Regions from separate parts of the Nocardiopsis sp. NPDC049922 genome, predicted to be linked through region 1. Evidence: riboswitches for the same ligand, from Rfam matches in the RefSeq annotation. Region 1 holds a riboswitch; each other region holds the start of a gene.

Region 1 (4,395 bases):
TTCGCCTCAGACACCCCCCAGGGGCACCCACCGCCGCAGAGAAGTGGGCCGCCACCCCAGGCGGACCCGCGTTTCGGTCCGGGCGACACACCGGGTTTCGGGGGTGCGAACGACGCAAACCCTACCTATGGGACCAGTACGGAAACTGACGCCGCACGCCGCGGCGGGGCGGCTCCCGGATACGGGGGTCCGCCGCGTACTGGTCCCGACCATGACGGCCACTTCGGCCGACGGGGACACCAGGAACCCGGTCCCAGTCCTGGATATCCCCAGCAGACACGCGCCGCCGCGCATACCGTTGACGATGCGGTGCATGTCGCACACAAAGAAGGGAACGACTTCGCGGAGTCGATCGCGCGCGAGGCGCCCGCCCTGTGGGTCGAGGCGGTCCTCGCCCGGAGACCTCGGATGCCCTCCGACCTGGAGGCGCGTCTGCTCCAGGGCTCTTCGCTGCCGATCGACCACCTGTTGAGGGACGAGGTCCGGGACGGACTGCGCCAGGGGTTCTGGCAGGCGCTGGAGCGCGCCAGACCCTGACTGGCGCGCGGGAGCGCGAGTTAGGGGATGGGGGCGATGCGGTTGACCCACGTGACGACGGCCGATCTCGACCGTATGGAGTTCCACGCCGTCCGGTCGGGTGAGCACGGCCCCGTCGCCGCCCAGTTGCAGGACCTGGCCAACCGGGTCGACGCCGGGAGCGAGATCACCCGCGCGGAGCTGTTCGTGCGCGCGGGTGAGCAGTGGGAGATCGCCCAGGAGTACGAGCACGCGTGCGCGGCCTACCAGCGGGCGATCGACGACGGCGGTCCGACGGTGATCGACGCGCGTGCCCTGAGCGCGGGCGCCCTGCTGCAACTGGACGAGACCGATCGGGCCTACGCGCAGCTCAAACGACTGGAAGGCGAGCCGGTGCTCGGCCTGCCCACCTACGTGCACATCGCCGAGGTGCTGTACGCGCACGACGACCTGGCGGGCGCCGAGCGTTGGGCGACCGTCGGGATCCGCGCCCACATGGACGCCGCGGCCTCGCCGTACGTGCGCGATCTGCTCGACGAACTCCTACGGATGCGGTTCCGTGTCCGCACCGACCTGGGGCTGGGTGAGGACGACCTGGACGGCCTGCTGGACACCGACTGACCCCGCCGCCGTTCGGCACGCCGCGCCGAGCGCGGGCGGCCCTGCGGCGCGTGTCGTGAGCTTTCTGACGCGCCTGGTGCGTCACACCGCTCGCGGGCCCCTAGGCTGTGTCGGGTCGCGGTCGCGCACACCTTCGAATCGATGGTCCAAACCCCCATGAAGCGGGCATGTTCGCGCGCCCCATACCACGCCGCCGACGTGCCCTCCGTCGCGGTCGACTCCTGGGAAAAATCCATGACACGCCATCATCTTGCGGTGTTCCAACGTCCCATCCCCAAGATGTAGTATCTAGTCCCGCTGGTGGTTCACCCCGACGGGGTGAGGCGAGAGGGAACCCGGTGCGCATCCGGGACTGCCCGCAGCGGCGAGTGGGATCGGACTCCGCACACGTACTGGGATCCCCCGAGAGACCCCCGGGGAGCGACGCTCAGGAGACCGACCACGAGCCCGGGGACCTGCCACCGGCGCGCACCGGAGCGTGCGCCGACGACGGGGCTTCGAGAGCGGGCCACCGCGACCCACCGGTCACGATGACCACGCGCACTGAGCGTGTCGGCCCACCGGTGTGCCGTGGCCGTGTTTCTCGTGTCCCTCCCCGCCGGGACTCTTCTACCGAGGTTGGAGCCGCTGTATGACCCTTGACGTCGAGGCCGTGCCCGCATCCGTTCGGCCCGAGCCGACCCACGACGCCGCGCCCCCCGCCGCCGTCGACCGGATCGAGCACGTCGTAACCGAGGCCTGCGCGCGGCTCACCGGTGTTTCGGCGGACAAGGTCCTCACCGAGGCGCGCCGCGGCTTCTACCCCGGGATCTCGGACGCCGAGGTGGAGTTGGCCCTGGTCATGGCCGCCCGCAGCTTCGTGGAGGTCGACCCCGACTACTCCTACGTGGCCGCCCGCCTGCTGCTGGACACACTCCGCCGCGAGGCCCTCACCTTCATCGCCGGCTCCCCCCAGGCCGCCAGCCAGTCCGAGATGGCCGACCGCTACCCGGCCTACCTGGCCGCCTACGTCGGCCGCGGCATCGACCTCGGCCAGCTCGACCCGGCGCTGGCCACGTTCGACCTGGAGCGCCTGGGCGCGGCCCTGCGCCCCGAGCGGGACGAGAACTTCACCTTCCTCGGCATCCAGACCCTCTACGACCGCTACTTCCTGCACAGCGACGAGGTCCGCTACGAGCTGCCGCAGGCGTTCTTCATGCGCGTGGCCATGGGTCTGGCCCTCAACGAGGACGACCGGGACGCCCGCGCCATCGAGTTCTACGAGCTGCTGTCCTCGTTCGACTTCATGGCCTCCACCCCCACCCTGTTCAACTCGGGCACGGTGCGCGCGCAGCTGTCCTCCTGCTTCCTGACCACCGTCGGCGACGACCTCCAGTCGATCTTCCACGGCATCAGCAACAACGCGATGCTGTCGAAGTACTCGGGCGGCCTGGGCAACGACTGGACGCCGGTGCGCGGCCTGGGCTCGCACATCCGCGGCACCAACGGCAAGAGCCAGGGCGTCGTCCCGTTCCTGAAGATCGCCAACGACACCGCGGTCGCGGTCAACCAGGGCGGCAAGCGCAAGGGCGCGGTCTGCGCGTACCTGGAGACCTGGCACATCGACATCGAGGAGTTCCTCGACCTTCGCAAGAACACCGGTGACGAGCGCCGCCGCACCCACGACATGAACACCGCGAACTGGGTTCCGGACCTGTTCATGCAGCGTGTGGAGCAGGGCGGCACCTGGACGCTCTTCTCGCCGGACGAGGTCCCCGACCTGCACGACACGTACGGGGCCGAGTTCGCCGAGGCCTACGCCCACTACGAGGCCGAGGCCGCGGCGGGCCGGGTCAAGGTCTTCAAGCAGGTCCAGGCCGTGGACCTGTGGCGCCGCATGCTCACCATGCTGTTCGAGACCGGCCACCCGTGGATCACGTTCAAGGACCCGTGCAACCTGCGCTCGCCGCAGCAGCACTCGGGCGTCGTGCACTCCTCCAACCTGTGCACCGAGATCACGCTGAACACCAGCGCCGACGAGGTCGCCGTCTGCAACCTGGGCTCGGTCAACCTGGCCCAGCACACCGGCCCCAACGGTCTGGACGCCGAGCGCCTGCGCCGCACCGTGCGCACCGCCGTGCGGATGCTCGACAACGTCATCGACGTGAACTTCTACACGATCCCCGAGGCGCGCCGTGCGAACATGCGCCACCGCCCCGTGGGTCTGGGCCTCATGGGCTTCCAGGACGCGCTGTTCAAGCTGCGCACGCCGTTCGCCTCCGAGGGCGCGGTCGACTTCGCCGACGAGAGCATGGAGCTGATCAGCTACTACGCCATCGAGGCGTCCATGGAGCTGGCGGCCGAGCGCGGTTCCTACGAGACCTTCGACGGCTCGCTGTGGAGCAAGGGCGTCCTGCCGATCGACTCGCTGCGGCTGCTCGCCGAGGCGCGCGGAGGCGACCTCGACGTGGACCGGGGCGAGACCCTGGACTGGGACTCGCTGCGTGAGCGCGTGCGCACCACCGGCATGCGCAACTCCAACGTGATGGCCATCGCCCCGACCGCGACCATCGCCAACATCACCGGCGTGAGCCAGTCGATCGAGCCGGTCTACCGGAACCTGTTCGTCAAGTCGAACATGTCCGGCGACTTCACCGTCGTCAACCCGTACCTGGTGCGCGACCTCAAGGAGCGCGGTCTGTGGGACGACGACATGGTCTCCGCCCTGAAGCTGCACGACGGTAGCCTGGGCGCCATCGACCGGGTTCCGGACGACCTGAAGGCGCTGTACGCGACGGCCTTCGAGCTCGACCCGAACTGGCTCGTCGACGCCGGCTCGCGCCGTCAGAAGTGGATCGACCAGGCGCAGTCTCTGAACCTGTACATGGCCGCTCCGAGCGGTCGCAAGCTCGACACGCTGTACCGCCGCGCGTGGCGTTCCGGTCTGAAGACCACGTACTACCTGCGTTCGCAGAGCGCCACCCACGTGGAGAAGAGCACCCTGAAGGGTACGGACGGCCGCCTCAACGCCGTGTCCTCCGGCTCGGCCCCGGCTCCGGCCCCGAGCCCGGTGGCCAGCCCGGCCCCGGTGGCCAGCCCGAGCCCGAGCCCCGCTCCGAACCCCGTGCCCACCGGCGCCGGTGAGGACGAGTTCGAGATCGTGGAGGGCCAGGCGTGCTCCATCGAGGACCCCGAGTGCGAGGCCTGCCAGTAGGCCCGCCCGTCCGGGAGCTCCGCGCCGCGGGGCCGTCCGCGCACGCCGCGGGCGGCCCCGCGCCG
Region 2 (4,395 bases), on a different contig from region 1:
CGAACGACCAGGCGAGCATCGTCACCGGACCGGTCAGCATGCCCTTGACCGGCTTCTGGGTGCGCGACTGGGCGTAGGTGATCCACTCGACCGTCATCGGCTCGGGGCGTGAGACGTCCCCGTACAGGATCGGGGGGCGCACGCAGCGCGAACCGTAGGACTGCACCCACCCGTTCTCGGTGGTGGCGTAGCCCCGCAGCTGCTCGGCGAAGTACTGCACCATGTCGTTGCGCTCGGGCTCGCCGTGGACGAGCACGTCCAGGCCGATCTCCTCCTGGAGCGCGATCACCCGGTCGACCTCCTCGCGGAGGATCCGGCGGTACTCCTCCTCGCCCAGCTCGCCCCTGCGGTGGGCGGCGCGCGCCCGCCGCAGCTCGGCGGTCTGCGGGAAGGACCCGATCGTGGTCGTGGTCAGCGGCGTGTCCGTGGGGACGTCGCGGTCCTGCGGACGCTCGGAGGCCTCCGGCCCCAGCGCGTCGAGGCGGGCGCGCACCCGAGCGTCGGTGAACGCGGGGTCGGCTCCGTCGGACTCCCGGCCCGTGTGCTCGGCCTCGGCGCCCTCGGACAGGACGCGGCCCAGCAGGGCGACCTCCTCGGCCTTCTGCTTGGCGAAGGCCAGGGCCGCGCGCAGCTCGGGGGCGAGGGAGGTCTCGGCGTCCAGGTCGATCGGCACGTGCAGCAGCGAGCAGGAGGTGCTCACGGTCAGCTCGTCGGTGAGGGCGAGGAGGGTGCCGAGCGTGGCCACCGCCGCGGGGACGTCGGTCCGCCAGACGTTGCGGCCCTCGACGACACCGGCGACCAGGCGGGTGCCGCCCAGTCCGGAGACCTTGACCAGGTCGTCGACGCCCTCGGCGTCGGTCACCAGGTCCAGGCCGACCGCCTCGACCGGCGAGTCCTTGAGCACGCGCAGCGCGGCGGCGCCGATGGAACCGAAGTAGGTCGAGACCAGCAGGGAGGGACGGTCGGTGAGCCCGCCCAGGCGCTGGTAGACGCGCTCCAGGTGGTCGACGGCGGCGCGGCCCTCGTCGGTGGCCAGGATCGGCTCGTCCAGCTGCACCTCGGTGGCCCCGGCCGCCCTGAGGTCGGCCAGCAGGCGGGCGTAGGCGTCCAGGAGCTGGTCGAGCAGCTCGATCGGCGCCCAGCCCTCGGGCGCGTCGTCCGCGGCCTTGGCCAGGAGGAGGAAGGTCAGCGGGCCGACCAGGACCGGACGGGTGTGGTAGCCCGCCTCGGCCGCCTCACGGAACTCGGCGACCGGCTTGTCGCCGACCAGGCGGGGACGGGTGCTCGGCGAGAGCTCGGGGACCAGGTAGTGGTAGTTGGTGTCGAACCACTTGGTCATCTCCAGGGGCGGCGCGCCCTGCACGCCCCGGGCGAGGGCGAAGTAGCGGCGCAGCTGCTCGTCCCGGTCCTCCGCGGTCGCCGGGGAGGCGAAGCGGGACGGCACCAGGTCGAAGAGGACCGCCGTGTCGAGCACGTGGTCGTAGTACGAGAACGTGTTGGACGGCAGGTCGTCGACGCCCGCCTCGCGCAGCTGGGCGTAGACGCCCCTGCGCAGGTCGGCGGCGACCGCGTCCAGGTCCTGGGCGCTGGTGCGGCCCTTCCAGTAGGACTCGCTGGCGCGCTTGAGTTCGCGGCGCGGGCCGATCCTCGGGTAACCGTGCACCGTGGAGCGCACGGCCGCCTTCGCGGCCGGTGGCGTGGTCATGAAGCTTCTCTCCCTCGTCGAAAGCCGGGTTCCGACCGCGAGGGGACTCCGAGGGCAGGCCACGCCGAGGGGCGTTCCGCGGACACGCACCTGTTCGCCACCGACCTCGGCCCTCCCTCGGGGCACGGGACCACCGGCGGCACGGGTGCGCCGCCGGGTGGAGGCAGGTCTTCGGACTCGTGGGCACCGCCGGTGCGCGCACCGACGACCTACTGGTCACCGCTTCCCAGTTTCCGACCAAACCGACCGGATTACCAGTGCTTTTGGCGACTGTCGTTCCCACATACCGCTGCGGGGCAGTCCCGGATTCCCACCGGGTTCCCTCTTGCGACGCGCACCACACTCCCCACCGGTGACACCCGGCTCGGAAGTGGAGCGCGTACCTTCCACGAGTGCAAGTATAGGGAGACCCCCTCACACCCCTGCACCTGGTGTGGACACCCCATTCTTCGCGCACCATCCCGCCGTGAACCCCTGCCGTCTGGCGCGCATCACACCCGACACAAGCGTTACGCGCGGACGGCCCTCCCCCGCCGCCCCCGCGAACGTTCGTCTGACGATGAACGTGGAGTACCCCAGGTGAACAAAGAATCCCCGCGGGCCAAGGCCGTCCTTCGCCCCCTCGTCACGGCCCTCGTCGCATTGGTGGTGTTGTCGGGACTGCTGTTCTTCGCGGCCCGGTCCGTGTGGGGGCCCGGCCAGCTCGCCTCCAACGACGCCGCGCACGGATCGGCGGAGGAGAGCGCCCCGCCCCCGGCCACGGGCGAGCCCGACCGGCTGACCGTGGTCGACCCGGCGGACGTGGTCGACGTGGAGGAGGCCGAGCTGTCCTACGACGGCGACATCGCCGCGACCGTGACCTACCCGGTCCTGCCCAACGCCGAACCGCTGGCCGACTTCCTCTCGCGCGCCCTCGACACCGACGTCGCGGCCTTCGAGGCGGCCAACCCCGGGGCGGAGTCCTACACCGCCGCATGGGACCTGACGGCGGCCGAGGGCACCACGGTCGGCGTGCGCATGACCAGCACCGAGACCGACTCCGAGGGCTCGCGCGAGTGCCACACCACCTACTGGTACGAGACCGACACCGGACTGGCGCACGGCTCCAACGAACTGATCGCGGGGCAGGACGAACTGGCCGAGCTCGCCGGGCTCGTCCGGGACCGGGCGCCCGACGACGTGGACGCGTCGGTCGTCCTCCCGGTGGCGGCGCTGTTCGACTCGGTGGGCTTCAACCCCGACGGCGACCTGGTCGTGGAGTTCGACGCCGGGCAGGTCGCGGCGCCCGACGCCGGGCCGGTGCACGTGGTCGTCGAACGCGACGAGGCCGAACCGCTGCTGTCGGAACTGGGCGTGCGCGCCCGTGACGCCGCGACCGTCGGCGTGGAGGCGTTCGCCGTGGCCGAGCGTCCCGAGGCGGACAAGGACGGTGTCACCGAGGAGCGGCCGGGCGTGATCTCGCCCGTCGACGACGAGGTGGACTGCTCCGACCCGGAGACCCGGTGCGTGGCGCTGACCTACGACGACGGCCCCGGTGGACGCACCCCCGAGTTGCTGGACACCCTCGCCGAGTACGACGCCCGCGCCACCTTCTTCGTGACCGGCGTCCCGGTCATGGAGCAGCCCCGGATCGTGCGTCGCGCCTACGCGGAGGGCCACGAGATCGCCAACCACACGCTGAGCCACCCGGACCTGTCCGCCCTGGGCCAGGGCGCTGCCCGCGATGAACTGGAGACCGTCCAGGCCCAGGTGTACCGCGAGACCGGCTACACCATGGACCTGATGCGCCCGCCCTACGGCGCAACCGACGACGGGGTCGCCTCCCTGACCGAGGAGATGGGGCTCGCCCAGATCCTGTGGAGCGTGGACACCAACGACTGGAAGGACCGGAACTCCTCGGTGGTCACCCGCCGTGCCCTGGGCGGCGCGTCCGACGGCGCCATCATCCTCATGCACGACATCCACGACACCACCGTCGAGGCCTCCCACCAGATCATCCGTGAGCTGGACGCCCGCGGATACACCATGGTCACCGTCTCCCAGCTGCTGGGCACGACCACACCGGGCTCCGCCTACCACGACGGCCACCCGGAGGAGGACGCCGGGGCCGACCACGAGGGCCACGAGCACGCGGACGGGGCCGACGAGGAGCACGGCGAAGACTGACACGACCGCGCCGCCCGCGCCAGGGGGGTGACCACATGTGGACACCGCCCCAGCCGGGTGGCCCAGGTCACCTATGTTGCTGCCATCAACCGCCAACCGTCCGGCAGGGGTGAGCACGTCCGGTGGAGCAGTCGACCCGAGCACGTCAGATTCCGAACGTCCACGGCCCTGACGTGGGACGGGTCGGCCTCCGCTGGCCCGGCGCCGTCATCGCCGCGGTGTCGCTGACCGCCACGGCGTGCGCGACCCCCGAGAGTGACGCGAGCGCCGCCGACCGGATCGCGGTCGTCCTGGACGCGGCCGAGGGACCCGTCTCCGAGTGGACCGGCGACGCCGCGGACTTCGCCGACCACCCGTACGTCCCCGAGGGCCTGGCGGTCACCGTCGCCTACCCGGAGTTCGAGGGCGCGCCGGCCTTCGCCGACGGGCTCGCGCGGCTCGTCGACCGGGAGGTGCTCGACTTCCGGGGCGCCAGCCGCGACCCGGTGAGCCTGACCGTCGACTGGGAGGTCGTCGCGGCCGGG
Region 3 (4,395 bases), on a different contig from region 1:
ATGACGAGGTAGACCGACGAGGTGCCCGCACCGGAGATGAACTGTTTGGTGCCGGTGAGGACGTAGTGGTCGCCGTCGCGGACGGCGCGCGTGCCGAGCGCGGCGGCGTCGGAGCCCGCACCGGGTTCGGTGAGGCAGTAGCTGCCGAGGGTCTCGGCGGAGCAGAGGTCGGGCAGCCAGCGGGCGCGCTGGTCGTCGTCGCCGTAGCGGTCGATCATCCACGCGACCATGTTGTGGATGGACAGGTACCCGGCGATGGACGGGCAGCCGGTGGCGAGCGCCTCGAAGACGACGACGCCGTCCAGACGGGTCAGCCCGGAGCCGCCGGAGTCCTCGGCGACGTAGACGCCGCCCAGGCCGAGGTCGGCCGCCTTGCGCAGGACGTCGACCGGGAAGTGCTTGGTCTGGTCCCACTCTACGGCGTGCGGCGCGAGGTGTTCGCGGGCGAAGTCGCGGGCGGTCTCGGCCAGGATGAGCTGGTCGGAGGTGAGTGCTGTCATGGTGGCGGCTCCGCTCACTTCATGACCGGGATCGTGAAGCTCGCGCCCTCCTTGGCCCCGGACGGCCAGCGGGAGGTGACGGTCTTGGTGCGGGTGTGGAAGCGGATCGAGTCGGGCCCGTGCTGGTTGAGGTCGCCGAAGCCCGACCGCTTCCAGCCGCCGAAGGTGTGGTAGGCGACGGGCACCGGGATGGGCACGTTGACGCCGACCATGCCGGTGTTCACGCGCTGGGAGAAGTCGCGGGCGGTGTCGCCGTCACGGGTGAAGATCGCGACGCCGTTGCCGTACTCGTGCTCGCTGGGCAGGCGGAGGGCGTCCTCGTAGGTGTCCGCGCGCACGACGGAGAGCACCGGGCCGAAGATCTCCTCGCGGTAGATCCGCATGTCGGGCGTGACGCGGTCGAAGAGGCTGGGGCCGGTGAAGAACCCGTTCTCGTGGCCCGGGACGGTGTGGCCGCGGCCGTCGACGACCAGGTCGGCGCCCTCGGTGACGCCGAGGTCGACGTAGCCCTCCACGCGCTCCAGGGCCTCGCGGGTGACGAGCGGCCCGAAGTCGGCGTCGGGGTCGTGGGACGCGCCGACGCGGAGGCCGGTGATGCGCTCCTTCAGGCGGGCGACCAGGGCGTCGGCGGTCTCCTCACCGACCGGGACCGCGACGGAGACGGCCATGCAGCGCTCGCCCGCGGAGCCGTAGCCCGCGCCGATCAGGGCGTCGACGACCTGGTCGAGGTCGGCGTCCGGCATGACGATCATGTGGTTCTTCGCCCCGCCGAAGCACTGGGCGCGCTTACCGTGCGCGGTGGCGGTCGTGTAGACGTACTCGGCGATGGGCGTGGAGCCGACGAACCCGACGGCTGCCACGCGGGGGTCGGTGAGGAGCGTGTCGACGCTCTCCTTGCCGCCGTTGACGACGTTGAGCACGCCCGGGGGCAGCCCCGCCTCCAGGAAGAGTTCGGCCAGGCGCAGGGGGACGGAGGGGTCGCGCTCGGACGGCTTGAGGATGAAGGCGTTTCCACAGGCGAGGGAGGGCGCGGCCTTCCAGAGCGGGATCATCGCCGGGAAGTTGAAGGGCGTGATGCCCGCGACGACGCCCAGGGGCTGGCGGAGGGAGTGGACGTCGATGCCGGTGCCGGCGTTGTCGGTGAACTCGCCCTTGAGCAGGTGCGGGATCCCGGCGGCGAACTCGACCACCTCCAGGCCGCGCTGGATGTCGCCGTGGGCGTCGGGAACGGTCTTGCCGTGCTCGGAGGAGAGCAGGCGGGCGAGGCTCTCGCGCTCGTCGTCGACGAGTTGGAGGAAGCGGAGGAGGACGCGGGCCCGGCGCTGCGGGTTCCAGGCGGCCCACTCGGGCTGGGCGCGCTCGGCGTCGGCGATGGCGGCCTCGGTCTCCGCGCGGCCCGCGAGCGGCACGCGGGCCTGGACGGCGCCGGTGCTGGGGTCGTAGACGTCGCCGAAGGAGTCGGATCGGCCGGGAACGTGCTTTCCGTGGATGAAGTGCGTCAACTCGCGGGGCTCGTCGGCCGGGTCGGGGTCGCGGGGCGCGCTGTGGTCGGTCACCATGGCAAACCAGCTCTCGTCTGGAGGCGGAGCGATGCGCGGAGCATGGGGGAACAGGGCCGCGGTGGTGTGCGGCCGGCCGGTGTCCCGGGGTGTCGGGAGGCCGGGTTCACGGTGCGCGGTCCCAGACGGCTCACCCAGACGGCGGCGCGTGCCTGGGGCGGACCGCGCGTGCCGGTGCCATGCGTGCTCGCTCCATCCTCGTGGATCACACGGACATCGAACCGCGGCCGGCGTCCTGGCTTCCGGGGCGCTCCCCGGTCACCGTGGCGGGACCGCGCTGGATCCGCACCGGCTTGCCCGCGCCGCGGCTCTGTGACGCCCACCATATAGTTGGACGTCCAAGTAAATCCAGAACCGGGTGAGCGTGAGCTGAATCACACGAAAAGTGAGACGGGGGCCACCCCGGCGGCGACTGGGGCGGCGGCCAGGGAGGCCGGGGACACGAACCTCCCTGCGTCGGCCGCTCCGAGCGCTAGCGGTCGGCGAGGAGTTTGTGGGCCTCGTCCAGGTGGGCGGGCAGTCCCTCGGGGGCGCCCGACAGCCGCGCCGCGGTGAGCTCGCAGGCCATCGCGAGCTGGGCGGCGAGGACCGCCACGGTCTCCGAGGTGCCGGTCTCCACCAGGGCGTTGGCCAGTTTGTCGGCCCGACACTGCTGCATCAGGAGGTGGCGCGACCGGAGGTCGTCGCTCTCGCGCAGGAGGCGGGACAGCACGCGCGCGCGTTCGGGGGGCTGGGTGGTGTGCGGGCCCGCCTCGCGGAGGAGCTGGACGGCGGCGCGCAGGTCGTCCCCCACGGGCGCCTTCTCGCGGACGTAGGCGCACATGCGGTCGGCCTCGGCCGCGTCATCGGCGAACAGCACCTGTTGTTTGTCACCGAAGTACCGAAAGAAGGTGGTTCGTCCCACTTCAGCATGTTCGGCGATCGCCGCGACCGTGACGTTGTCGAATCCGTGCTCGGCGAAGAGCTGGAAGGCGGCCGACACGATCAACGCACGGGCCTTACGCCGTTTACGAGCGTGGAGCGTGTCCGGGGGGTGGTGCATGAGTCGACCCTATCGAGTGGAAAGCCGGTTCTCCGTGAGACGCGGGACCATTAGGACTGTGGTCCCGAAACGCTCAGTGAGCACGCGGGTAGCGGGAAGTCGTCTGGCCGAAGCGGTTGTGGACACGGACGTCGGGCACGGCCAGGAGCCCTACGCACATGTTCCGGTTGGCCTGGAATTTTATGGCAGAACCGGTGCCGATCGACAACCTCTTGGTGCGGACGAAGCTGACCGGCATGGAATGTGGTTCCCCTCTCACGGAGGTTATGCCGCCGACTTTTCCGGCGGGACCAGAATTCTGCCGCAAGTGAATAGTCAGGCTTCTTAACTGTAGTGCCGCGTGTTGCCCGCCGCCCAATGTCGGACCCGTGTGACACAGTAGGAGACCTGAATCACACCCCTGGAGTTGGTTATGACGTATCTCCTGGTCATCGGCACGCGCAAGGGGCTCTTCACGGCGCGAAGCGAGGATCGGCGCGCGTGGGAGGTGGCCGGTCCGCACCGGCTGGACGCGGCGGACTACGCGAGCATGGACTCGGTGTACGCGGTGGGGATCGACCCGCACACCGGTCGGATCCTGGCGGGAGCCGAGAGCTCGCACTACGGCCCCAGCGTCTGGTACAGCGACGACGGCTCGACCTGGCGTGAGCCCGACGCGGCGCCGATCGTCTTCCCGGAGGACACCGACGGCTCGTTGACCCGCGTCTGGCAGATCGCCTTCGGTGAGGAGCCGGGGGTGGTGTACGCGGGCGTCGAACCGCACGCGCTGTTCCGATCGACGGACGGCGGGCTGAGCTTCCGGCTGGTGCGCGCCCTGTGGGACCACCCGCACCGCGCGGAGTGGTTCCCCGGCGCGGGCGGCGGCGCGATCCACACGGTCCTCCCCGGCCTGTTGGCCTCGGGCGACCGGTCACCGGACGGCATGACCGTGGCCATGTCCACGGGCGGCGTGTACCAGACGCGGGACGCCGGAGCCAGCTGGGCGCCCGCCAACCGGGGCGTCTCGGCCGTCTTCCTGCCCGACGAGGAACCCGAGTTCGGGCAGTGCGTCCACAAGGTCGCGGCGGCCCCGGACGGCGTCATGTACCTCCAGAACCACCACGGGGTCTACCGCAGCGGCGATCCGGCGGGCGAGGGCTGGACCGCGATCGAGAAGGGGCTGCCCTCCAACTTCGGGTTCGCGGTGGTCGCCCATCCGCGGCGGCCGGAGACCGCGCTGAACTTCCCCGTGCTCAGCCAGGAGGTGCACCTGCCGCCCGGGAACAGGCTGGGCGTGTACCGGACGGACGACGGC

Evidence for each region. A riboswitch is a leader RNA that binds a small molecule or an ion and turns the genes downstream of it on or off. The one in region 1 is predicted to bind cobalamin.
Region 2: linked by a shared signal. The riboswitch ahead of metE (5-methyltetrahydropteroyltriglutamate--homocysteine S-methyltransferase) and the one ahead of AB0I72_RS21925 (ribonucleoside-diphosphate reductase subunit alpha) in region 1 are both predicted to bind cobalamin.
Region 3: linked by a shared signal. The riboswitch ahead of AB0I72_RS08920 (CoA-acylating methylmalonate-semialdehyde dehydrogenase) and the one ahead of AB0I72_RS21925 (ribonucleoside-diphosphate reductase subunit alpha) in region 1 are both predicted to bind cobalamin.

The regions. Positions count from the first base shown of each region.
Region 1 is NZ_JBFAME010000013.1:55,064-59,458, forward strand. Features, by position in the region: gene AB0I72_RS21915 (NYN domain-containing protein) at 1-537, shown strand, start outside; gene AB0I72_RS21920 (hypothetical protein) at 565-1,137, shown strand; cobalamin riboswitch at 1,422-1,615, shown strand; gene AB0I72_RS21925 (ribonucleoside-diphosphate reductase subunit alpha) at 1,769-4,330, shown strand.
Region 2 is NZ_JBFAME010000002.1:246,034-250,428, forward strand. Features, by position in the region: gene metE (5-methyltetrahydropteroyltriglutamate--homocysteine S-methyltransferase) at 1-1,705, opposite strand, end outside; cobalamin riboswitch at 1,850-2,062, opposite strand; gene AB0I72_RS05355 (polysaccharide deacetylase family protein) at 2,285-3,871, shown strand; gene AB0I72_RS05360 (polysaccharide deacetylase family protein) at 4,045-4,395, shown strand, end outside.
Region 3 is NZ_JBFAME010000004.1:4,002-8,396, reverse strand. Features, by position in the region: gene AB0I72_RS08925 (acyl-CoA dehydrogenase family protein) at 1-500, opposite strand, end outside; gene AB0I72_RS08920 (CoA-acylating methylmalonate-semialdehyde dehydrogenase) at 515-2,059, opposite strand; cobalamin riboswitch at 2,267-2,401, opposite strand; gene AB0I72_RS08915 (TetR family transcriptional regulator) at 2,532-3,101, opposite strand; gene AB0I72_RS08910 (sialidase family protein) at 3,514-4,395, shown strand, end outside.